Saccharothrix violaceirubra: one gene and its partner. The protein of the gene in region 2 binds, or shares a complex with, the protein of the main gene of each other region. Links are inferred from orthologs where the notes say so. Each region holds a gene or a part of one and is shown on either strand. Other genes may lie near its edges. The genes, in order: mfd and uvrA.

Region 1 (11,414 bases), 4.7 Mb from region 2 along the record:
CTACCTGTACGCCGAGGGCGACCGCATCCTCGGCGAGGTCGAGAACATCGGCCCCGGCCTGACCCGACGCCTGATCGTCGAGGTCACCGAGGCCGGCAAGCTCCAGACCGCGTGCAAGCCCGGCATGAAGGGCGACGGCATCCGCGCCGACTTCACCGTCACGGGCGACGCGAAGAAGGCCACCGACTCCGACGCCAAGCTGGCCGAGGCGACCAAGAGCTACCAGCGGTACGTGAACTCGCAGGCGGACAGCCTGCTGACCAAGACCACCGAGTTCGTCGACGCGGTCAAGGCGGGCAAGGTCGAGGACGCCAAGGCCCTGTTCCCGGTCTCGCGCACCTACTGGGAGCGGATCGAGCCGGTCGCGGAGAGCTTCGGCGACCTCGACCCGCGCATCGACGGCCGCGAGGACGTGATCGAGGAGGGCCTGGAGTTCACCGGCTACCACCGCCTGGAGAAGGACCTGTGGGAGACCGGGCTCCAGCCCGACTCCGCCGCGATCGCCGACAGACTGCTGACCGACGTGAAGGAGATCGTCGAGAAGGCCAAGGCCGTCGAGCTGACGCCGCTCCAGCTCGCCAACGGCGCGAAGGAACTGCTCGACGAGGTCGCCACCGGGAAGATCACCGGTGAGGAGGACCGCTACTCGCACACCGACCTGTGGGACTTCCGCGCCAACGTGGACGGCTCTCAGGCAGCCATCGCGGCGCTGCGCCCGGTGATCGCGGAGAAGGACGCGGCGCTGGCGGCGACCGTCGACGAGAAGTTCAAGGCACTGGACGCGCTGCTGGAGACCCACCGCAAGGGCGACGGGTTCAAGCTCTACACCGAGTTGTCCGAGGCCGAGGTCAAGGCGTTGGCCGAGGCGGTGGACGCGCTCGGCGAGCCGATCAGCAAGGTGGCCGAGGTCGTGGCGCGATGAGCGGCATCCCGCGACGCAGGCTGTTCGGTTACGCCGGGGCGGGCGTCGCGCTGGCGGGTGCCGGCGCGGCGGTCGGCGCGCTGGCCGCGGCACCACCCGCCGTCCGGCCGGCGGCCTCGCTCGCGGACGCCGTGCCGTTCGACGGCGAACACCAGGCCGGGATCGTCACGCCCGCGCAGGACCGGATGCACTTCGTGGCGTTGGACGTGAAGACGACCAAGCGCGACGAACTCGTCGGGCTGCTCAAGGACTGGACGGTCGCGGCCCGCCGGATGACCGAGGGCCGCGAGGCCGCCGAACTCGGCGCGGTCGGCGGTCGGCCCGAGGCGCCGCCGAAGGACACCGGCGAGGCGCTGGGCCTGGCCGCGTCCGCGTTGACGCTCACGATCGGCTTCGGCCCGTCGCTGTTCGACGACCGGTTCGGTCTGAAGGACCTGCGGCCGGCGGGGTTGATCGACCTGCCCCGGTTCCCCCGCGACGACCTCGACGAGCGGCGCAGCGGCGGCGACCTGTGCGTCCAGGCGTGCGCGAACGACCCGCAGGTGGCCGTGCACGCCATCCGCAACCTGGTGCGCATCGGGTTCGGCCGGGTCGCGGTGCGGTGGTCGCAGCTCGGCTTCGGCCGGACGTCGTCCACGACCCGCGACCAGGCGACGCCGCGCAACCTGTTCGGGTTCAAGGACGGCACGAACAACATCAAGGCCGAGGACGCCGACGCGCTGCGCGACCACGTGTGGGTCACCGCGGACGATGGTCCGCGGTGGCTGGTCGGCGGCACCTACCTGGTGGCCCGGCGCATCCGCATGCACGTGGAGATCTGGGACCGCACGTCGCTGGCCGAGCAGGAGGACCTGGTCGGCCGCACCAAGGGGTCGGGCGCGCCGCTGGGCCAGGTCGACGAGTTCGACCCGGTCGACCTGCATGTGCGGGGCGCGGGCGGGGCGCCGCGGATCGCGGCGGACGCGCACGTGCGGCTGGCCTCGGCCGAGTCCCTCGGCGGCGCGCGCATCCTGCGGCGCGGCTACAACTTCACCGACGGCACGGACGGGCTCGGCCACCTGGACGCGGGGCTGTTCTTCATCGCGTTCAACCGGGACACCGCGCGCCAGTTCGTGCCGATGCAGCAGGCACTGTCCACAAAGGACAGAATGATGGAGTACCTGGAGCACACCGGTTCCGGCCACTTCGCCGTGCCGCCGGGCGTGCGCGAGGGCGGCTACTGGGGCGACACGCTGTTCGCGTGAGGAGGACGGTCCGGGTCCGGGCGGCGCATGTGCCCGGACCCAAGCCGCCTCCGATCCACCGGACCGGAAGGCCGCCGCCGGCATCGGCCGGGCGACACCGACCCACGACCACCACCGGTCCGGGCGCGGCACCGCGCCCGGACCGGTGTGCTCAGACCGTCGGCAGCTCCGGCGGCACGGCGGCCGGCCGCAGCTCCAACGCCTCCAGAGCCAGCCGGACGGCCGTGTCCAACTGCGGGTCACGACCGGCCGCCCGATCCTGCGGCGTGATCACGACCTCCACGTCCGGGTCCACGCCGTGGTTCTCCAACCCCCACCCCACGCCGTCGATCCACACCCCGTACTCGGGCTGGGTGACCACGGTGCCGTCGACCAGCGAGTGCCGCGGGTTGATCCCGATCACCCCGCCCCACGTGCGCGTGCCCACCAGCGGACCGATGCCCAGCCGCTTGATCGCCGCGCTGACGATGTCGCCGTCGGACCCGGCGAACTCGTCGATCACCGTGACCACCGGACCGCGCGGCGCGTCGTTGGGGTAGCTGGTCGCCGTCGCCGTGTCGCGACCGCGCTGCGTCTCCCAGCCGATGACCTTGCGGCCCAGCTTCTCCACGACCAGCTCGGACGTGTGCCCGCCCGAGTTCTCCCGCACGTCGAGCACCACGGCCTCGTGCCGCAGCTCGACCCGCAGGTCCCGGTGCAGCTGGGCCCAACCCGACCCGACCATGTCCGGCACGTGCAGGTAGCCCACCCGGTCGCCCGACAGCTCGCGCACGCGCGCCCGCCGGTCCGCGACCCACGCGTGGTAGCGCAACGCCCGGTCGTCGCCCAACGGCACGACCACGACCCGGCGCGGCTCACCGCCGCCACCGGGCCGCACGGTCAGCTCCACCGGCTTGTCCGCCGTGCCGACCAGCAGCGGCGCGGGACCGCGCAGCGGGTCGACCTGGCGGCCGTCCACGGCCACGATCGCGTCGCCCGCGCGCACGGCCACCCCCGGCGCGGACAGCGGCGACCGGGCCGCCGGGTCCGACGTCTCGCCCGGGATCACCCGCACGACGCGCCACGCGCCGGACGCGTCGCGTTCCAGGTCGGCGCCGAGCAGGCCCACACCACGCCCGCGCCCGCCGCCGCCCGCCGGGTACACGTACGCGTGGGACGTGCCCGTCTCGCCCTGGACCTCCCACAGCAGGTCGACCAGGTCGCTGTAGCTGCCGATGCGGTCCAGCAGCGGCCGGTAGCGGTCGAGCACGCCCGCCCAGTCCAGGCCGCCCAGGTCGGCCCGCCAGAAGTGGTCGCGCATCAGGCGACCGGCCTCCGCGTACACCTGGCGCCACTCGGCCGCCCGGTCCACCTCGACCCGGACGCGGGCCAGGTCGACGGAGATCGAGTCGTTGTCGTCGGCGTCGACCTTGCGGTCGGTCGGCACGACCCGCAGGTCGCCGCCGTCCTGCACGACCATGCGCTGGCCGTCGCCGGTGACCGCGAACGCGTCCACGCCGTCGGCCAGCGCGTCCGTGCGGGTCTTGGCCAGGTCGAACCGTTCGAGCACGGCCCGCGGCGGCCGGGACGTGGGACTGGCCTGGTTGTCGCCGAGCACGCCGCGCACCGCGCTGCGCAGCCACAGCAGGCCGCCCTTGGCCGCGGTGAGCCCCGAGTACCGCGCCGCCGCGACCGGCAGCGCCACGACCCGGTCGGCCAGACCCTCCAGGTCGACGACGGTGATCGGGTTGTCGTCGTCCTTGTCCTTCTCCTTGTCCGACGAGTCGTCGCCGACCGGGCGGCCCAGGCGCAGCGGGTCGAACGGGGACGGCGTGGTCGCGGCGAGCGTGACCAGGTGCGGCCGGGTGCCGGTGGGGAACGACAGGTCGAACACGTAGGCGTCGTAGACCGGGTCGAAGCTGCGCACGGACAGGAAGGCCAGGTAGCGGCCGTCCTCGGTGAACGTGGGCGAGGTGTCGGCGAACCGCAGCGGCGTGACGTCCACGACGGACAGGTCCGTGGTGTTGGTCATCCGGATGTGCCGCAGCGGCCAGGGACCCGGGTGCGACCAGGCCAGCCAGTTCGAGTCCGGGGAGAACGCGAGGTCGGACACCCACGGCCCGGCGTCGCGCAGCACCTCGCGCACCTCGCCGGACTCGGCCTCCACGAGCAGCAGCCGGCCGTCGTGCGTGGCGACCGCCAGCCGCCGGCCGTCGGGCGAGACCTCCAGTTCGAGCACGCGCCCGAGCCGGCCGACCGCGACCCGGCGCGGCGTGTTGCCCGGCTCGACCCCGCCGACCGGCGAGAACTCCAGGCCCTCCTCGCCTTCCGCGTCGGTCACCCACACCACGCTGTCGCCGACCACGCGGGGCAGGCGGGCGCGCACGCCGGGCTGCTCGGCCAGCGCGCGCACCGGACCGTCCCGGTGGGTCACCCAGTGGACGGTCCCGCGCACCTCGACCACGCTGGCGCGGCCGGACTTGTCGGGGTGGAAGTCCTCGGGGTGCGCGGAGACGTGCCGACGCCGGCGGGCGGTGCGCGGCCCGGCGAGCGCGACGTCGAGCCGGCGGGGTTCGGCGTCGAGGCCGTCGAGCAGCCACAGCTCGCCCGCGTGCTGGTAGACGACGCGTTCGCCGTCGGAGGTGGCGTTGCGGGCGTAGAACTCCTGCGCGCTGTGCCGGCGCAGGTCGGAGCCGTCGGGCGCGACGGAGTACACGCTGCCGACGCCGTCGTGGTCGGAGAGGAAGACCAGCCGGCCGCCGACCCACGTCGGGCTGGTGAGCGAGGACGTCAGGTGGTCGAGGACGCGGTGGAAGCCGTGGTCGGGTCCGGCGACCCACAGCTTGCCCGCGGCGCCGCCCCGGTACCGCTTCCAGGACGAGGGGTCGCGGCCGTAGACGGAGGTGACGACGACCTGCCCGTCCGGGCCGTGGTCGACGTCCTCGACCCAGCCGTAGGGCAGCCGGCGGGCGGGTCCGCCGTCGACCGGCACGGCGTGCGCCCACTGCCGGTTCCCGGTCGCCTGCCCGGCCGTGGTGACGGCGACGACGTCGCCCGCGGGCGTCCAGCCGCGCACGCCGGTGTACGTGTCGCCCCAGTAGGTGAGTCTGGTCGAAGGCCCGCCGTCGACCGGTGCGACGTGGACCTCGGGCGTGCCGTCACGCCGACTGGTCCACGCCAGCCGGGTGCCGGTCGGATCGAAACGCGGTGACGAGACGGGAACCTGGTCGGCGGTCACCCTCCAGGCCCGGCCACCGGAGACAGGAGCGAGCCACACGTCGTTCTCCGCGACGAAGACGACGAGCTCCCCATGCAGATGTGGGAAGCGGAGATAGGCGGATTCGGTCACCCTTCGACGTTAGCGCCGTACCGGACCGATCGCGATCATGTCCACACGTGCCGCACCTGGAAGTTCTCCACCGTTACCCGATCAAATGCGAGCCCAGCTCACGCCCGGCCTTCGCGACCTGGAATCGTTCCGCAATTCGGCGGCTCCGGAAAAGGGATTCAGCCGGGCCAGTGGGCACGCCAGTCGGCCACGCCCATCGTGGTCACGCCCGCCGCGCGGGCCGACTTCTCCGCCGCGCGGACCTTCGCCTCGAACGCACGGGCCACGGCCCGCAGCTCCGTCTCGGGGTCCTCGCCCGCCAGCTTCGCCCGCGCGGCCACCGCGAACAACGCCGAACCGGCGTCCTCACCGGTCGGCAGCAGGTCCGCCGGCAGCCCGGCCCGACCGGTCCGCTGGGCCAGCTTCCCGGCCAGCGCGACCGCCGGCTGACCGAGGGCCACGCCGTCCACACTGGACGTCCGCCGCTTCTCGGCCTGCTTCAGCTCCTCCCAGCGGTGCTCCTGCGACCGCGCGTCGCGCACCGCCGGGTCGCCGCCCGCGAACACGTGCGGGTGCCGGCCGACCAGCTTGGCCACCAGGTCGCCGGCCACCTCGTCGATCCCGAACGGTTCGCCGTGCTCGGCCGCGACGCGGGCGTGGAACAGCACCTGGAGCAGCACGTCGCCGAGTTCCTCGCGCAACGCCGCCCGGTCGCCGTCCTCGATCGCCTCCAGCAGCTCGTAGGTCTCCTCGACCAGGTACTGCCGCAACGTCTTGTGGTCCTGCTCGGCGTCCCACGGGCACCCGCCGGGCGACCGCAGGCGGTCCATCACGGACACCGCCGACAGCAGTGCCGTGCCCGCGGGGTTGCGCACGACCTCCGCGCCCGCCGCCACCAGCGCGGCGGCGAACGGCGAGGTCGGCGACGTCGTCACCAGCACGACCGGCCCGGCGGGCACGGCCTCGGGCGGCGGGTCGCCCCAGGGCACGCCCTCCGCGTACACCGCCGCCGCGCCCCGCAGAGCGGGCAGCGCGGCGGCGGGCAGGACGGTGTCGTGCGCGGAGACCAGGACGACCAGGTGCGTCACGGATCGGTCCGCTTGGCGGGCGGACCGGCGACCTCGGCGACGTACCCGCCGCGCTCGCCCTCGCTCGCGGCGAGGCCGATGCCGACCACGTCCCACACGCCGTAGCGCGGGTTGATCTCGATCTCCAGGTCGGCGCCCAGGTACTGGACCAGGCGCAGGCCGATCCGCTCCAGGATCTGCGGGGTGAGCTGCTCGGACGAGGACTGCTCGGACGGCTTGGCGTCGTCACGCCGGTCGGTGACCAGCACGACCAGCCACTGCGCGCTCTCCTCCGACGGCGGGTAGGCCACGACCGTGCCGGGCTTGACGCCGAAGAACGGCGCCGCGGCGGCGGTCGGCTCCTGCGAGGACTTGATCACCTGGCCGCGCTTGGCGAGCTGCTGGTTGCCGTTGCCCTTGGGCGCGGCGTTCACGTACCCGGCCATCAGGCCCGGGTCCTTGGCGATCTTCGCGGCCTTGTCCAGGGCCTCGTTCTTGTCCCGCGAGTAGAAGTAGTCGAACGTGACCTCGAGCCGGTCGACGTACTTGCGCGCCAGCGCGACCTGGAGCAGCTGGTCGACGGCGCGGTCCCGGAAGGTCGTCGAGTCGTAGACCGTGCCCTCCGACCCGGCCTCGGCGCCGCCCGCGTCCTCGATCGCCTCGGCGATGTCGGCCTCGTCCACGGTGATGCCCTCGCGCTGCGCCACCTTCAGCGTCAGCTCGTGCTGCACGGCGGTACCCGCGACCAGGCGGGCGACACCGTCCAGTTTGTGCTGCTTGAGGGCGGCCTGGGCGCCGGGCTCCTTCTTCAGCACGCGGTCCAGCCGCTGCTGGACCTGCTCCAGCGGGATCACGGTGCCGCCGACGATCGCGGCCGTGCCCACCTTGCTCGGGCCGCTCGCGCAACCCGCCGTGACCAGCAGTGCGACGACCGCACCGACCAGGGTGAAGCGCTTAGGCAGAGTCCTCACGACCAGTACCTTCTCACGAACCCGTGACGCCGCTCACGGGAGTACCCGCCAACGATTCGAGGAACCGTGCGCACCAGTCGAGGAGTTCCTGGTCCCGCAGCACGGGTGCGCCCATCCGGCCGCCGGCCGCGCCTTCGGTGGGCCGGGGCACGGTCACGGTCTTCACGGCCTGCTTGTGCACGGCCTTCGGGAACAACCGGCGCAGGCGGACGAGCTGCGAGTCCCGCGGTTCCAGCGGCGCGAAGCGCAGGTTCGCGCCCTGCATCGCGACTTCGGTGACGCCGTGCGCGCGGCACGTGTGCCGGAACCGGGCCACGGCCAGCAGCCGCTCGACCGGCAGCGGCGGCGTGCCGTAGCGGTCCTTCAGCTCGTCCCACACGGCCTGCAACGACGGCTCGTCGACCGCCGCCGCGATCTTGCGGTACGCCTCCAGCCGCAGCCGCTCCCCCGGCACGTAGTCGTGCGGGATGTGCGCGTCCACGGGCAGGTCGACGCGGACCTCGGCCAGTTCCTCCTCGCCGTCGACCTCCGCGCCCGCGTGCCGGCGGAACGCCTCGACGGCCTCGCCGACCAGCCGCACGTACAGGTCGAAGCCGACGCCCGCGATGTGCCCGGACTGCTCGGCGCCGAGGATGTTGCCCGCGCCCCGGATCTCCAGGTCCTTCATGGCCACGGCCATGCCCGCGCCCAGCTCGGTGTTCTGCGCGATGGTGGCGAGCCGGTCGTGGGCGGTCTCGCTCAGCGGCGTCTCGGGCGGGTAGAGGAAGTAGGCGTAGCCGCGTTCCCGGCCGCGGCCCACGCGTCCGCGCAGCTGGTGCAGCTGGGACAGGCCGAGCATGTCGCCGCGTTCGACGATCAGCGTGTTGGCGTTGGAGATGTCCAGGCCGGTCTCGACGATCGTGGTGCACACGAGCACGTCGTACTCGCGCTCCCAGAACCCCTGGATGATCTTCTCCAGGCGGTCCTCGTTCATCTGGCCGTGCGCGGTCACGACCCGCGCCTCGGGCACCAGGTCGCGGATGCGGCGGGCCGCCTTCTCGATCGACGACACCCGGTTGTGCACGTAGAACACCTGGCCGTCGCGCAGCAGTTCGCGGCGCAGCGCGGCGCCGACCTGCTTGTCGTCGTACCCGCCGACGTAGGTCAGGATCGGGTGCCGCTCCTCGGGCGGGGTGAGGATCGTGGACATCTCGCGGATGCCCGCGAGCGACATCTCCAGCGTGCGCGGGATCGGCGTTGCGGACATCGTCAGGACGTCCACGTGCGTGCGCAGCGCCTTGATGTGCTCTTTGTGCTCGACACCGAAGCGCTGCTCCTCGTCGACGATCACCAGGCCGAGGTCCTTGTAGCGCAGGCCCTTCTGGAGCAGGCGGTGCGTGCCGATCACCACGTCCACGTCGCCGTCGGCCAGGCCCGTGATGGTCTGCTGGGCCTCCAGCGCGTCGGTGAACCGGGACAGGCCCTTGACCTTCACCGGGAACGCGCGCATGCGCTCGGAGAACGTGTTGAGGTGCTGCTGCGCGAGCAGGGTCGTCGGGACGAGCACGACCACCTGCTTGCCGTCCTGCACGGCCTTGAACGCCGCGCGCACCGCGATCTCGGTCTTGCCGTAGCCGACGTCGCCGCAGATCACCCGGTCCATCGGGACCGACCGCTCCATGTCGGCCTTGACCTCGTCGATCGCGGCCATCTGGTCGACCGTCTCGGTGAACGGGAAGGCGTCCTCCAGCTCGCGCTGCCACGGCGTGTCCACGGCGAACGCGTGGCCGGGCGCGGACTGGCGCGCGGCGTAGAGCTGGACGAGTTCGGCCGCGATCTGCTTGACCGCCTTGCGCGCCTTGGCCTTCGTGTTCTTCCAGTCCGAGCCGCCGAGCTTGTTGAGCGTGGGCAGTTCGCCGCCGACGTAGCGGGACACCTCGTCGAGCTGGTCGGTCGGCACGAACAGCCGGTCGCCGGGCTGGCCGCGCTTGGACGAGGCGTACTCCAGGACCAGGTACTCGCGGGTCGCGCCGGCGACCGTGCGTTGCACCATCTCCACGTACTTGCCGATGCCGTGCTGCTCGTGCACGACGTAGTCGCCGGCCTTGAGCGCGAGCGGGTCGACGGCGTTGCGCCGGCGGCTGGGCATGCGGCGCATGTCCTTGGTGGACGTTCCGCCGCGCCCGCCGGTCAGGTCGGTCTCGGTGAGCACGACAAGCGCGAGGCCGGGCAGCGCGAAGCCGTCCTCCAGGGCGCCGCGCGCGACCGTGACGAAGCCCTGGCGCGGCGCGTCGTCGAGGGACTCGACGAGCGTCGCGGGCACGTCGGCGTCCTTCAACTGCTCGGCGGCGCGTTGCGCCGTGCCCGCGCCGGGCACCACCAGGACGGCCGTGCCGCCGGACGACGTGTGCGCGCGCAGGTCGGCGAAGGCCCGGTCGATGTCGCCCTGGTACGCCTCGACGTGCTTGAGTTCCAGCCGGAGGACGTCCGCGCCCTCGCTGGTCAACTGGCTCAGCGTCCACCACGGACGACCCGCCGCGCGGGCGGCCTCGGCCACCTCGTCCAGGTTCCGGTACGCCGACGCGCCCAGGTCGATCGGCGCCCTGCCGCCGCCGGCCGCGGCCATCCAGGACGCCTCCAGGAACTCCTGGCCGGTGCGGACCAGGTCGTGCGCGCGGGCCCGGATCTTCTCCGGGTCGTTGAGCACGACGTGCGTGCCGTCGGGGACGACGTCGGTGAGCAACTGCAACGCGTCCTCGCACAGGGCGGGGATCAGCGCCTCCATGCCCTCGGACGGGATGCCCTCGGCGATCTTGTCGAGCATCTCGACGAGCTGCGCGTCGGCTTCGTGCTCGGTGGCCAGCAGCGCGGCCCTGGCCCGGACCGAGGCGGTGAGCAGCAGTTCGCGGCACGGCGGCGCGACGAACTCCTCGACCTCCTGGGGCAGCGACCGCTGGTCGGCCACGGAGAACGGGCGGATCTCGCTGACCTCGTCGCCCCAGAACTCCACCCGCAGCGGGTGTTCGGCGGTCGGCGGGAACACGTCCAGGATGCCGCCGCGCACCGCGAACTCGCCGCGTTTCTCGACCATGTCGACGCGGGTGTAGGCGATGGCCGTCAGGCTCGCGGGCAGGGTCTCGAAATCGACGTCGGCGCCGGTCTTCAGGCGGACGGGCACGAGTTCGCCCAGGCCCGGCGCCATGGGCTGGATCAGGCTGCGGACCGTGGCCACGACCACCCGCAGCGGGTCGCCGTCCGGGCGGGCCAGGCGGCGCAGCACCTCCAGCCGGGCGCCCACGGTGTCCGCGCGCGGCGAGAGGCGTTCGTGCGGCAGGGTTTCCCAGGACGGGAAGTGCGCGACGGCGTCCTCCCCGATCAGGTCCCGCAGCACGGACGTCAGCTCGTCGGCCTCGCGCCCGGTCGCGGTCACCGCGAGGACCGGCGCCTCCAGGCTCAACGCCGCCGCGACCAGCGGGCGGGCGGCGGGCGGGCCTTCGAGTTCGAGGGCGGGCACGCCGACGGACTCGGTCAGCGCGCGCAACGCCTTGTCGGGAAGGACGGCGGTCAGCAGGCCGGACAACGGGCCGGACTGGTGCATCTGATCAGGCTCCAAAACGCGACGAGGACAGACCTCTGCCCGGGATGTCGGCAGCGGTGCTCGGTCACCCAGCCTACGTCGGGCGTGCCGTCGTGTGCCGGTCGATTACCGCCGGGTGCGGGACCGGTCGTGCGGCCGTGCCGGAGCGTCACGGCGTTACGACTCGGCGGGGATTTCGGGTCCGGCCGATATGACGTCACTCGTCCGGGAGAATCGCGCTTTGGTCCGGTCTGGTGATTTCCCGGTCACGACCTCGAAGTCACCGACAGAACGTACTTACGAATGGAGCGCGTCTCACTCGGCAGGGGCATCCTGAGGGCCATGCG
Region 2 (12,281 bases):
CGCGCGGTCGAGGCTCTGGCTCATGACGGTCTCCCCAGGTGTGCGGCGGCCCACGTCGCCGGATCGGCGTCCAGCAGCGGCACGGTCACGTCGGCCGGCAGCGGCTCGCCGACATCCTCGCTGGTGAGCAACGCGGACGCGGCTTGGAGGTGCCCGGCGCGCAGTCGGCGTGTCGGCGTCTCGCCGGACAGGTGCGCGGCGAGGTACCCGGCGGCGAACGCGTCCCCGGCGCCGACCGGTTCGACCACGTCGACGCGCAGGGCCTGGTGGAAGACCGCGGCACCGTCCTCGACGACGGTCGCGCCGCGTTCGCCGTGCTTGATCACGAGCGTGGTGGGCGAGGGCAACAGGGCACGCAGGTCGTCGACGCCGTCGACGCCCCACACCGCGTGCGCCTCGTCCGAGCCGACGAGCACGATGTCGGCGGCGTCGGCGAGGTCGCGCAGCACGGCCGGGTCGCGGTCGCGCCACAGCGCGGGCCGCCAGTTGAGGTCGAACGACACCGGGACCGGCCGGGGCCGGGCCAGCACGGCGCGCAGCAGGTCGAGGCAGCCGTCGGACAGCGCGGCGGTGATGCCGGTGACGTGGATCAGCGCGACGTCGTCGAGCTTCACGCGGTCGAGGGTGTCCACACCCATCGCGGACGCGGCCGAGCCGCGCCGGTAGTAGCGGGTGCGGGTGCCGGTCGGGTCGGCTTCCTTGACGTAGAGCCCGGTCGGCCGGTCCGGGTCGACGTGCACGGCGCTCACGTCCACGCCCGCGCCGGACACGAAGTCGAGCACGGCACCGCCGAGCGCGTCGTCGCCGACCGCGCCGACCCACCGGCTGCGCACGCCCAGGCGCGCGAGGTGCATGGCCACGTTGGACTCGGCACCACCGATGGCGCGGGTCCACGTGCGCGCGGAACGCACCGGTCCCGGCTCGGCGGGGACGAGCACGGCCATGGTCTCGCCGAGGCAGACCACCCCGCCCGCTGGGTCGAACCGCATCCGTTCCTCCGCATTCGCACTGTCGAGGGGCGGCCTCTGGGACATTGACGGGCAGGCAGGCGAATGTTACACACGTGTGCATCACATCGCGCAATAGTCGTTGCGATATGTGCAACGTGAGGAGCGGGACAGTGGACATCGACCTGGACGCCGTGCTCGCGATCCGCGCCGAGCGGATCGACTGGCGGTTCAAGGGCCTGCCCGCCGGCACGTTCGGCGCCACCCTCGGCGAGGTCGCCGACCGGGGTCTGGACCTGTTCGCCGACGGTTTCGTCGGACCGCTCGTCGTGCTCGACCGCGCCGCGCTGGAGCACAACCTCACCACGATGGCACGCTGGTGCGCCGAACGCGGCGTGCTGCTCGCGCCGCACGGCAAGACCACGATGGCGCCCCAGCTCTTCGCCCGCCAACTCGTGCACGGCGCGTGGGGCCTGACCGCCGCGAACATCAGCCAACTGCGCGTCTACCGGGCGTTCGGCGTGCGCCGCGTGCTGCTGGCCAACCAGCTCGTCGACCCGGCCGGCCTGCGCTGGCTCGCGGCCGAACTCGACGCGCACCCCGGCTTCGAGTTCACCTGCTGGGTCGACTCGGTGGCGGCCGTCGAGCGGATGTCCGAGGTGCTCACCCGGCCCGTCGACGTGCTGGTCGAGCTGGGCGCACGGGGCGGGCGCACGGGTGCCCGCGACCTGCCCACCGCGCGTGCGGTCGCCGAGGCCGTGCGGCGCAGTCCGGTGCTGCGGCTCGCGGGCGTGGCCGGCTACGAGGGCGCCCTGGCGCACGACGCGTCGGTGACCTCGCGGTCCATCGTCGACAACTACCTGTTCCACCTGCGCGAGCTGGTCCTGGACCTGGACTTCGAGGTGGACGAGCCGATCGTCACGGCGGGCGGCAGCGCGTACTTCGACCAGGTCGCCGACGCGCTGACCGAGCCGTGGCCGTTCCGCGTGCGCCCGGTGCTGCGCAGCGGCGCCTACATCACCCACGACGACGGCTTCTACCGGGGCATCTCCCCCTTCGGCCGGATGCCCGGCGCGACCGGGTTGCGGTCCGCGCTGACCGCGTGGGCCCAGGTGACCTCACGCCCGCAGGAGGACCTGGCCCTGCTCACGCTCGGCAAGCGCGACGCGTCGTTCGACGAGGGCCTGCCCGAACCGCACGTGGTACGCGGACGCGACGGCATCGCGCGGCCCGTCAAGGCGACCGTCACCGCGCTCAACGACCAGCACACGTTCGTCTCGCTGCCCGCGGGCAGCCCGGTCGAGGTCGGCGACTGGCTGGGCCTGGGCCTGTCCCACCCCTGCACGGTGTTCGACAAGTGGCAGGTCATCCCGGTGGTCGAGGGCACGACCGTGGTGGACCTGGTGCGCACGTACTTCTGACGAGGAGGAACGGCGTGGACATCGTCTTCAACGGAGCGCTCGTGGTCGACGGCACGGGCGCGACCGGCCGACGCGCCGACGTCGGCGTGCACGACGGCCGGATCGCCGACATCGGTCCACGCCTGTCCGGCAGGCGCACCGTGGACGCGGACGGACTCGTGCTCGCACCCGGGTTCATCGACATGCACTCGCACTCCGACCTGCAACTGCTGGCCGCCCCCGAGCACCTGGCCAAGGTCTCCCAGGGCGTGACCACCGAGGTGCTGGGCCAGGACGGGCTGTCCTACGCGCCGGTGGACGACGCGGTGCTCGCGGCGTTGCGCGCGCAGCTCGCCGGGTGGAACGACGACCCCGCGGGCTTCGACTGGGACTGGCGGTCGGTCGGCGACTACCTGGACCGGTTGGACCGGGGCATCGCGGTCAACGCGGCGTACCTCGTGCCGCAGGGCACGTTGCGGATGCTGTGCGTGGGCTGGGAGGACCGCCCGGCCACACCGTCCGAACTGGACCGGATGCGCGAGGTCCTGGCGGCGTCCCTGCACGAGGGCGCGGTCGGCTTGTCGTCCGGGTTGACCTACACGCCGGGCATGTACGCGCCGCACGCCGAACTCGTCGAGCTGTGCCGGGTGACCGGGCGGCTCGGCGGGTTCTACAGCCCGCACCACCGCAGCTACGGCGCGGGCGCGCTGGAGGCGTACGCGGAGATGGTGGAGGTCTCGCGCTCCTCCGGCTGCCCGCTGCACCTGGCGCACGCCACGATGAACTTCGAGGTCAACCGGGGTCGGGCGGGCGAGTTGCTGACGTTGCTCGACGACGCGATCGAGGCGGGCGCGGACATCAGCCTCGACACCTACCCGTACCTGCCGGGCGCCACGTACCTGTCCGCGCTGCTGCCGAGCTGGGCGTCCGAGGGCGGCCCGGAAGCCACCCTGGCCCGACTGTCCGATGTGGACACCCGAGAGCTGATCCGCCGGGAGATCGAGGAGACCGGCTCCGACGGCTGCCACGGCGTGCCCGTCGACTGGGCCACGATCGAGATCAACGGTGTGCGACGGGCGGAGAACTCACACCTGGTCGGGCACAGCGTCGCCGCGTCCGCGCGAGCCGCGGGCAGACCACCGGCCGACCTGTACTTCGAGGTGCTGACGTCGGAACGCCTGGGTACGTCGTGCCTCATGCACGTGGGGCACGAGGAGAACGTCCGGCTGATCATGAAGCACCCGGCGCACACCGGGGGCAGCGACGGACTGCTGGTCGGCGACCGGCCGCACCCGCGCGCGTGGGGCACGTTCCCCCGCTACCTCGCGCGGTACGTGCGCGAACTCGGCGTGCTGGGCCTGGAGGAGTGCGTCGCGCACCTGACCGGACGGGCCGCGCGCCGGCTGCGCCTGCCCGACCGGGGCCTGGTGCGCACCGGGTACGCGGCCGACCTCGTGCTGTTCGACCCGGACACGGTCGCCGACACCGCGACGTTCGAACAGCCACGGCAGGCCGCGACCGGCATCCCGTACGTGCTGGTCAACGGCGTGCCGGTGATCGACGACGGCCGCCGCACGGACGCGTTGCCCGGACACTCCCTGCGCAACCCGGGGAGGCCGGCGTGATCGACTGGCTCCAGCACTCGACGGGCGGCCTGCTCACCCTGTCCGGGGTGGGCATCGCCGTCCTGCTGGTGCTGATCATCCGGCTGCGGGTCGAGCCGTTCATCGCGCTGCTCGTGGTCGGGTTGCTGGTGGCGCTGGCCGCCGGGCTGCCCGTGGAGGCCCTGGTCGGGTCGGCGCAGAAGGCGTCGGACTCGTTGGTGGAGAAGGGGTTCGGCGGCATCCTCGGCCACGTCGCCGTGATCGTCGGCCTGGGCACGCTGCTCGGCTCGATCCTGGAGGCGTCCGGCGGCGCGCAGGTGCTGACGCGGACGTTGCTGCGGGCGTTCGGCGAACGGCGTGCGCCCCTGGCGATGGGCCTGGCCGGTCTGGTGTTCGGCGTGCCGGTGTTCTTCGACATCGGCATCTTCGTGCTCGCGCCGCTGGTGTACGTGGCGGCCAAGCGCGGCGGGCGGTCGATCGTGCTGTACGCGTTGCCGCTGCTGGCCGGGTTGTCCGTGATGCACGCGTTCATGCCGCCGCACCCCGGACCGGTCGCCGCCGCCGGACTGCTGCACGTGGGGCTGGGCTGGATCATCGTGATGGCACTGGCCGTGGCGATCCCGTCCTGGTTCGTGGGCGGTGTGCTGTTCTCGGCGTGGATCGGCAAGCGCGTCGTCGTGCCGGTGCCCGAGGAGATGCTCGCGGCGGCCGAGAAGGCGCGCGGCGACCGGGACGAGCCGCCGTTGTCGCTGGTGCTGGGGATCATCGCGGTGCCGCTGGTGCTGATCCTGTCCGGCACGTTCGGGTCCGTGCTGTTGGCCAAGGGGTCGACACCGCTGGGGGTGTTCGCGTTCCTGGGTACGCCGGCCGTGGCGTTGACGATCTCCGTGCTCCTGGCGTTCTGGCTGTTGGGTTTCCGACGCGGCATGGACCGGGCGCAGGTGGCCGAGCTGTCGGCCGCGTCGCTGCGGCCGGTGGCGATGATCCTGCTCGTGGTCGGCGCGGGCGGGTTCTTCGGCGCCGTGCTGGCCGCGACCGGGGTGGGCAAGGCGCTCGCCGGGTCGCTGGCCGACCTCGGACTGCCGGTGATCGCGCTGTCGTACGTGATCAGCTGCGGGCTGCGGATCGCGCAGGGGTCCGCGACCGTGGCGATCGTGACGACGACGGGCATCGTGGCGCCGGTGGTCGCGGACCTCGACTACAGCCAGCCGCGACTGGCGTTGGTGGTCATGGCGATCGCGGCCGGGTCGATCATCGCCTCGCACGTGAACGACGGCGGGTTCTGGATCGTGTCGCGGTACTTCGGGTTGTCGGTGAAGGAAACGCTGCGCACGTGGACCGTGCTGGAGACGATCCTTTCGGTGGTGGGCTTCGTCGTGACGGCTCTGCTGAGCCTGGTCGTGACATAGGGCGACCCGCGCCCGCCGGAGGGGTGGCGGCGGGCGCGGGCCCTATAAGGGATGTGTCCTCCTCAGGCGCCCGCTTTGCCGCCCTGGGGGTTGGCGACGAACCAGGTCCCACCGACACCCTGGCCTTTCGCGTCACCGCACACCTTGTCGTCGACGAAGGTGTAAAGAGGCCATCCCGCGACCGTGAGCTGCTTGCCCTCCGGGCGGTCGACCGTGCCGACCAGGCTCCGGTCCACGCCCCGGACCTCGAAGTCGCCCTGGACGAGCAGCGGCGGCCACTTGGCCGCGCAGTCGCCCTCGCAGTTCGACTTGGCGGGCTTCGCGGTATCCTTGTCGAACCGGTACAGCGTCATGCCGTCCTTGTCCGTGAGCACGGTGCCGAGGTCGCCCACCGACGACGTGGTCAGCACGAGTCCCGCGTTCGGGGCGGCCTTCTTGTCGTCCGTGGCGGCCTTCTTGCCGTCGGTGGCGGCGGCGAACCACGTGCCGCCGACGCCCTGGCCCTTGGCCTCGCCCGGCGCCTGGTCCTGGGCGAAGCGGTAGAGGGGCCAGCCGGCGATCGTGAGCTGTTTGCCCTCCTGGCGGTCGACCGTGCCGACCAGGCTCCGGTCCACGCCTTCGACCTGGATGTCGCCGTCACCGGCGAGCGCCGGGGGCCACTTCGCCGCGCAGTCACCGTCGCAGGTGGACTCGGACGGCTTCGCGGTGTCCTTGTCGAACCGGTAGAGGGTCATGCCCTGGGCGTCGGTCAGGACGGTGCCGAGACCTTCGATCGTGCCGGCGGTCAGGGCGACCTCCGCCGGCTGCTGCTCCCGGAGCTGCTGTTCCTGCTGCGGTTGTTGTTGGGCGGCAACGGGTTGCGCACCGTTCTGCTGGCCGCAGGCACCGACGAGGGCCGCGACGGCAAGGGCCGCTACGACGCGGAAGCGGGTCATCGTGTCCTCCTTGGCTGATCGTCCGCATCCGACGCGGCGACCGACTGCCCAAGGACACGAGTCGGCACGCCCACCGGTTCGGTCTCCCAACCCCTATGTCCGCGAGTCCTCCACTCGGACACCCTGAAACACGCACTCGGGCACCCGTCCGGACGCCGGGAGGACCGCCTTCGGCGGTGGCCGGCGGGTCCGGGGCCGTTCCCCCGTGCCCGCCCCGATGTCCGAACGCACGACTCGCGTGCCCGGACGCGGTCCTCTACGCACAACTCGCGGTGCCTGAATGCACAACTCGCGGTGCCCCAACGTATAACTCGCGCGATGGGGGGGAGGGGATCACCCGATCGAAGGTGCCCGAGTGCGTGTTTCGGGGTGTCCGAGTGGAGGACTCGCGAGTCAGGGGCGGCGGCCGGCCTGGTAGCCGGCCAGGTAGGTGCGCAGGCCGCGGTTGCCGCTGCGCATCATGAGCCCGTGGTTGGCCACGAGGGCGGGGCGGGCCACCAGCGCCAGGCGGCGGAGCAGGGGCTTGGTCACGGTGACCTCCTGCTCGTAGCGCAGGAGCGTGCCCGTGCCGGACGGGCGGATCCGCCAGGCTGCGGTGCCGTCGAGATCGCCGACCAGCCGGGCCTTCAGCACGCCCGCCACCCGGTCCCGGGTGTCGTGGTGGGTCTCGAACACCAGGTCGTACGGCAACAGCGAACGGCAGCGCAGCCGTGCCGCCCGCTCCCCCACCTGTTCGGCCGCCCGGACCTCCCGCCACCACAGGGGGTAGCGGGCCAGGTCGGCGAGCACCTCGAAGGTCTGGTCGGGCGGTGCGTCGACCGACCAGACGCTGAGGAAGCGGTAGTGGTTCAGGCCAGCACCTCGCGCAGGAACTGTCCGGTGTGGCTGGACCCGACCCCGGCCACGTCCTCGGGCGTGCCCTCGGCGACGACCATGCCGCCGCCCGAGCCACCCTCCGGCCCCATGTCGACCAACCAGTCGGACGTCTTGATCACGTCCAGGTTGTGCTCGATCACGATCACCGTGTTGCCCTTGTCCACCAGGCCGTTGATCACGCCGAGCAGCTTGCGGATGTCCTCGAAGTGCAGGCCCGTCGTGGGCTCGTCGAGGATGTACACGGTCTTGCCGGTCGACCGCTTCTGCAGTTCCGACGCCAGCTTCACGCGCTGCGCCTCGCCGCCGGACAACGTCGGCGCGGGCTGGCCCAGCCGCACGTAGCCCAGGCCCACGTCCACCAGTGTGCGCAGGTGGCGGTGGATGGCGTTGATGGGCTCGAAGAACCCGGCCGCCTCCTCGATCGGCATGTCCAGCACCTCGGAGATCGTCTTCCCCTTGTAGTGCACCTCCAGGGTCTCCCGGTTGTACCGGGCGCCCTTGCACACCTCGCACGGCACGTACACGTCCGGCAGGAAGTTCATCTCGATCTTGATCGTGCCGTCGCCCGCGCACGCCTCGCAGCGCCCGCCCTTGACGTTGAACGAGAACCGCCCCGGCTGGTAGCCGCGCACCTTCGCCTCGGTGGTCGCCGCGAACAGCTTGCGGATGTGGTCGAACACGCCGGTGTAGGTCGCGGCGTTCGAGCGCGGCGTGCGGCCGATCGGCGACTGGTCGACCTGCACCAGCTTGTCGACGTGCTCCAGGCCCTTGATCCGGGTGTGCCGGCCGGGCACCTGGCGCGCGCCGTTGAGCTTGTTCGCCAGCACGGTCGCGAGGATGTCGTTGACCAGCGTCGACTTGCCCGACCCGGACACGCCCGTCACCGACACCAGGCAGCCCAGCGGGAACGACACGTCGATGCCGCGCAGGTTGTGCTCCCGCGCGCCGACGACCGTGAGCTGCCGCTTCTTGTCCACCGGGCGGCGGACCTCGGGCATGGCGATGGACTTGCGGCCCGACAGGTACTGGCCGGTGATCGACGTCTTGGACTTGAGCAGCTGCTGGTACGTGCCGCTGTGCACGACCTGGCCGCCGTGCTCGCCCGCGCCCGGACCGATGTCCACGACCCAGTCCGACGTGCGGATGGTGTCCTCGTCGTGCTCGACGACGATCAGCGTGTTGCCCAGGTCCCGCAGCCGGGTCAGGGTCTCGATCAGCCGGTGGTTGTCGCGCTGGTGCAGGCCGATCGACGGCTCGTCCAGCACGTACAGCACGCCCACCAGGCCGGAGCCGATCTGCGTCGCCAGCCGGATGCGCTGCGCCTCGCCGCCCGACAGCGTGCCGGACGCGCGGTCCAGCGACAGGTAGTTCAGGCCGACGTCGAGCAGGAAGTGCAGGCGTGCCTGGATCTCCTTGAGCACGGCGCCCGCGATCATGGCCTCGCGCTTGCCGAGCTTGAGCCCGTCGAGGAACTCCGAGCACTCGGCCACGGACATCGCGCAGACCTCGGCGATGGACCGGTCGCCCTTGTCGCCGTGGTGCAGCGTGACCGCGAGGATCTCCGGCTTGAGGCGCGTGCCCTGGCACACCGGGCACGGCACCTCGCGCATGTAGCCCTCGTACTTCTCGCGCATGTACTCGGACTCGGTCTGCTCCTGGCGGCGTTCCAGGAACGGGATCACGCCCTCGTAGTTCGCGTAGTACGACCGCTCGCGCCCGTACCGGTTCTTGTAGCGGACGTTCACCTGCTCGGGCACGCCGTGCAGCACGGCCTTCTGCACCTTGGCCGGCAGCGTCCGCCACGGTGCGTCCATGCGGAACCCGATCGTGGTCGACAACGACTCCAACAACCGGGTGAAGTACTCGGAGGTCTGGCCCGACGCCCAGGGCGCGATCGCGCCGTCGGCCAGCGACAGCTCGTCGTCGGGCACGACCAGCTCGGGGTCGACCTCCTTGCGCACGCCGATGCCGGTGCACGTGGGGCACGCGCCGTACGGCGAGTTGAAGGAGAACGACCGGGGCTCCAGGTCCTCGATCGCCAGCGCGTGGCCGTTGGGGCAGGCCAGGTTCTCGGAGAACCCGCGCACCCGGCCGGGGTCGTCCTCGGGCACGTCGACGAACTCCAGCTCGACCAGCCCGTCGGCCAGCCGCAGCGCGGTCTCGACCGAGTCGGTGAGCCGCTGCTTGGCCGACGCCTTCACGGTCAGCCGGTCGATCACCACGGCGACGTGGTGCTTCTCCTGCTTCTTGAGCTTCGGCACGTCGGCGAGCGCGTACACGGTGCCGTCGACCTTGGCCCGCGAGTAGCCCTGCGACTGCAGCGACGAGAACAGGTCGACGTACTCGCCCTTGCGCCCGCGCACGACCGGCGCGAGCACCTGGAACTTCGTGCCGCTCGCCATCGCCAGCACCTGGTCGACGATCTGCTGCGGCGTCTGCCGGCTGATCGCCTCGCCGCACGTGGGGCAGTGCGGCTTGCCCGCGCGGGCGTAGAGCAGGCGCAGGTAGTCGTAGACCTCGGTGATCGTGCCGACGGTCGACCGCGGGTTGCGGCTGGTCGACTTCTGGTCGATCGACACGGCCGGCGACAGGCCCTCGATGAAGTCGACGTCGGGCTTGTCCATCTGACCGAGGAACTGCCGCGCGTAGGCCGACAACGACTCGACGTAGCGGCGCTGACCCTCGGCGAAGATCGTGTCGAAGGCCAGGCTCGACTTGCCCGACCCGGACAGGCCGGTGAACACGATGAGACTGTCCCTGGGCAGGTCGAGGTCGACGCCCCGCAGGTTGTGCTCGCGTGCCCCACGCACCACAAGGCGGTCTGCCACGACGATTCCCTTCGGTCCCGAACAGGTGTTCGAGGAGAGTACTGGAGCACCGGTCCGGCGCTGTCGGGGGAGGCGCGGTCCATGCTAGAGCCGGCCACCGACGATTCCGGCTTCGCGGGCATCGCACGATCGTGCGCCAACGGCCCTACCGATCGCCTCACAAGCCCCCTACGCTGGGGTGATAGGCCATTCGGCGCACAAGCCGGGGATGGGGTGCCCATGAGTTCGACCGATGCCGCACAGGTCCGATCCGCCGGAACCACGGTACCCGCGCCACGCGAGCAGTCCGCCGCGGCGCAGGACGCGGTGGCCGGGATCGCCGAGGTGCGGCGGGCCGGGCAGGTCCTGTACGAGGTCGTCGAGCGGCTCGACCAGAGCGCGCTGCGCGGCCCGAGCCTGCTGCCGGGCTGGACCCGGGGCCACGTCGTGAGCCACCTGGCCCGCAACGCCGACGCCCTGGTCAACCTGCTCACGTGGGCGAAGACCGGGGTCGAGCACCCGATGTACCCGAGCGCGGCCGACCGGGAGGCCGACATCGAGGAGGGCTCGGGCCGGGCGCCGCAGCTCATGCGCGCCGACCTCGACGCGGCGTGTCGCCGGTTCCTCGTGGCCGCCGCCGACCTGCCCGCGACGGCGTGGGAGGCCGAGGTCGCCACCCGCCTGGGGCCGCTGCTCGCGCACCGCGTGCCGTGGCTGCGGGTGCGCGAGCTGTGGGTGCACCTGGTCGACCTGGACGCCGGGTTCGGCTTCGAGGGCGTGCCCGACGACCTGGTCGAGGGCTACATCGACGAGGTGGTCACGGCGTTCACCGGCCACGCGCACGCGCCGTCGGTGACCATCGAGGCGACGTTCCCCGACGGCCGTCAACGGACCTGGCCGTTGGGTTCGGGCAGTGCCGGCGAATCACGCACCGTCAGCGGCAGCGCGGCGGCCGTGCTCGGCTGGCTGACCGGCCGCCACAGCGGCGCCGAGCTGAACGGGACCGCGCCGACGCTGCCGAAGTGGCTCTGAGCGCGTAGTCCGGCGGTGAGCAGGAGCCCCGCCAACTCCGGGCGGCTCGCGGTGAGCGCGCGGTGGGCGGGGCGTTCGACGCAGCGGGTGAGCAGCCAGCCCAGGCCGACGGCCGTGCCCAGGAACGCGGCCAGTTCCACCCACGGCCCGTACCCGGCGACGGCGGCCATGACGACGTAGCCGATCTCCTGGTGCACGAGGTAGACCCCGTACGAGATGCCCGCCAGCCACCGGACCGGCCGGCGCAGGACGGTCAACGGCCACACCGTCCAGTCCGGTCCGGCGGCGCACGCCGCGACGGCCACGAGCATCACGCCCAGGGCCAGCGTCGACGGGACGTCGGCGCTGTGCACGGCCTGCGCGACCAGGACCGCGGGCAGCAGCAGGGCCAGGTGCCGGGTCGTGATGCGGTCGCGCGACCACAGCCAGATGCCGACACCGGCCGCGAACAACTGGGCGCGGTGCGCGCCGAAGCCGTCGTAGAACGTGCGCACGAAGCCGGGTTCGACCGTCCACACGCGCAGGACGAGCGGCGCGACGACGAGCGTCCACAACAGCACCGGCAGTCCCGCGCCGCGCACGCGGCCCACGAGCAGGGCGCCCGCGACGAAGCCGGCCACCTGGACCGGCAGGGTCCAGTAGGAGAAGTCGACCAGTCGGACGTCGGGGAACCAGTTCTGCAACATCAGGGCGTTGACCAGCAGGTCCCGGGGTTCGAGGAAGCTCCAGCCGGGCGGGGCGACGTAGCGCAGCACGGTGTAGGCGCAGGTCGCCGCCACCACGTAGGCGGGTAACAACCGGGCGAGGCGGTTGCGCAGGAAGCGGGCGGGTTCGCCTTTCGCCAACGCGGCGCAGGCGAAGAAGGCGGAGATGACGACCAGCGTGCTGGCACCCATCTCCAGGGAGAAGGTGAACGCGGGCGGTCCCAGTTCGCGGTGGACCGACGGCCCGGCGTGGGTGGCGTGTTGGAGGAGTACCGCCAGGACGGCGAGGATGCGCAGGACGTCCCAGTTGATCCGGCGTGTCTTCGGCACGAGTTCGGGTTACCCAGTTCGGCGTGAGGTCAAGTATCGGTGCGGGTATCTTGATCGTTACCAACGATATGGCACCGACCTGTGCGCCCGCTGAAGGCGGTAGGTTCGACCGGCGTGGACGTACTCGATGACTACACCGGCCACGTGGCGCCCGACGGCCCCGCGACCCGGCGCACGCTGGCGGACCTGACGATCACGAAGGTCTCCGTCGGCCCGATGGACAACAACGCCTACCTG

Evidence for each region.
Region 1: the proteins of uvrA (region 2) and mfd are in contact, whole or in part, in a crystal structure (PDB 4DFC), measured with the Escherichia coli proteins. The link is inferred for Saccharothrix violaceirubra from one-to-one orthologs.

What each region holds. Positions count from the first base shown.
Region 1 is NZ_JACHJS010000001.1:6,338,502-6,349,915, forward strand. Bases 7,325-11,414 are described here. They hold mfd (transcription-repair coupling factor), read right to left. Parts: upstream 11,089-11,414; coding sequence 7,525-11,088; downstream 7,325-7,524. Other genes in these bases: F4559_RS29260 (SurA N-terminal domain-containing protein), read right to left, coding at 7,325-7,511; F4559_RS29270 (PQQ-dependent sugar dehydrogenase), read left to right, coding at 11,410-11,414. Outside these bases: iron uptake system protein EfeO, read left to right, coding at 1-922; efeB (iron uptake transporter deferrochelatase/peroxidase subunit), read left to right, coding at 919-2,166; F4559_RS29250 (S41 family peptidase), read right to left, coding at 2,318-5,494; F4559_RS29255 (nucleoside triphosphate pyrophosphohydrolase), read right to left, coding at 5,653-6,561; more of F4559_RS29260, read right to left, coding at 6,558-7,324. UniProt on the Escherichia coli protein: Couples transcription and DNA repair by recognizing RNA polymerase (RNAP) stalled at DNA lesions. Mediates ATP-dependent release of RNAP and its truncated transcript from the DNA, and recruitment of nucleotide excision repair machinery to the damaged site.
Region 2 is NZ_JACHJS010000001.1:1,683,368-1,695,648, reverse strand. Bases 6,944-10,350 are described here. They hold uvrA (excinuclease ABC subunit UvrA), read right to left. Parts: upstream 10,000-10,350; coding sequence 7,144-9,999; downstream 6,944-7,143. Other genes in these bases: F4559_RS08480 (SRPBCC family protein), read right to left, coding at 6,944-7,084. Also shown: F4559_RS08510 (IclR family transcriptional regulator), read right to left, coding at 1-24; F4559_RS08505 (sugar kinase), read right to left, coding at 21-989; F4559_RS08500 (amino acid deaminase), read left to right, coding at 1,097-2,368; F4559_RS08495 (N-acyl-D-amino-acid deacylase family protein), read left to right, coding at 2,383-3,972; F4559_RS08490 (GntP family permease), read left to right, coding at 3,969-5,360; F4559_RS08485 (hypothetical protein), read right to left, coding at 5,423-6,295; more of F4559_RS08480, read right to left, coding at 6,689-6,943; F4559_RS08465 (acyltransferase family protein), read right to left, coding at 10,863-12,044; F4559_RS08460 (MBL fold metallo-hydrolase), read left to right, coding at 12,159-12,281. UniProt on the Escherichia coli protein: The UvrABC repair system catalyzes the recognition and processing of DNA lesions. UvrA is an ATPase and a DNA-binding protein. A damage recognition complex composed of 2 UvrA and 2 UvrB subunits scans DNA for abnormalities.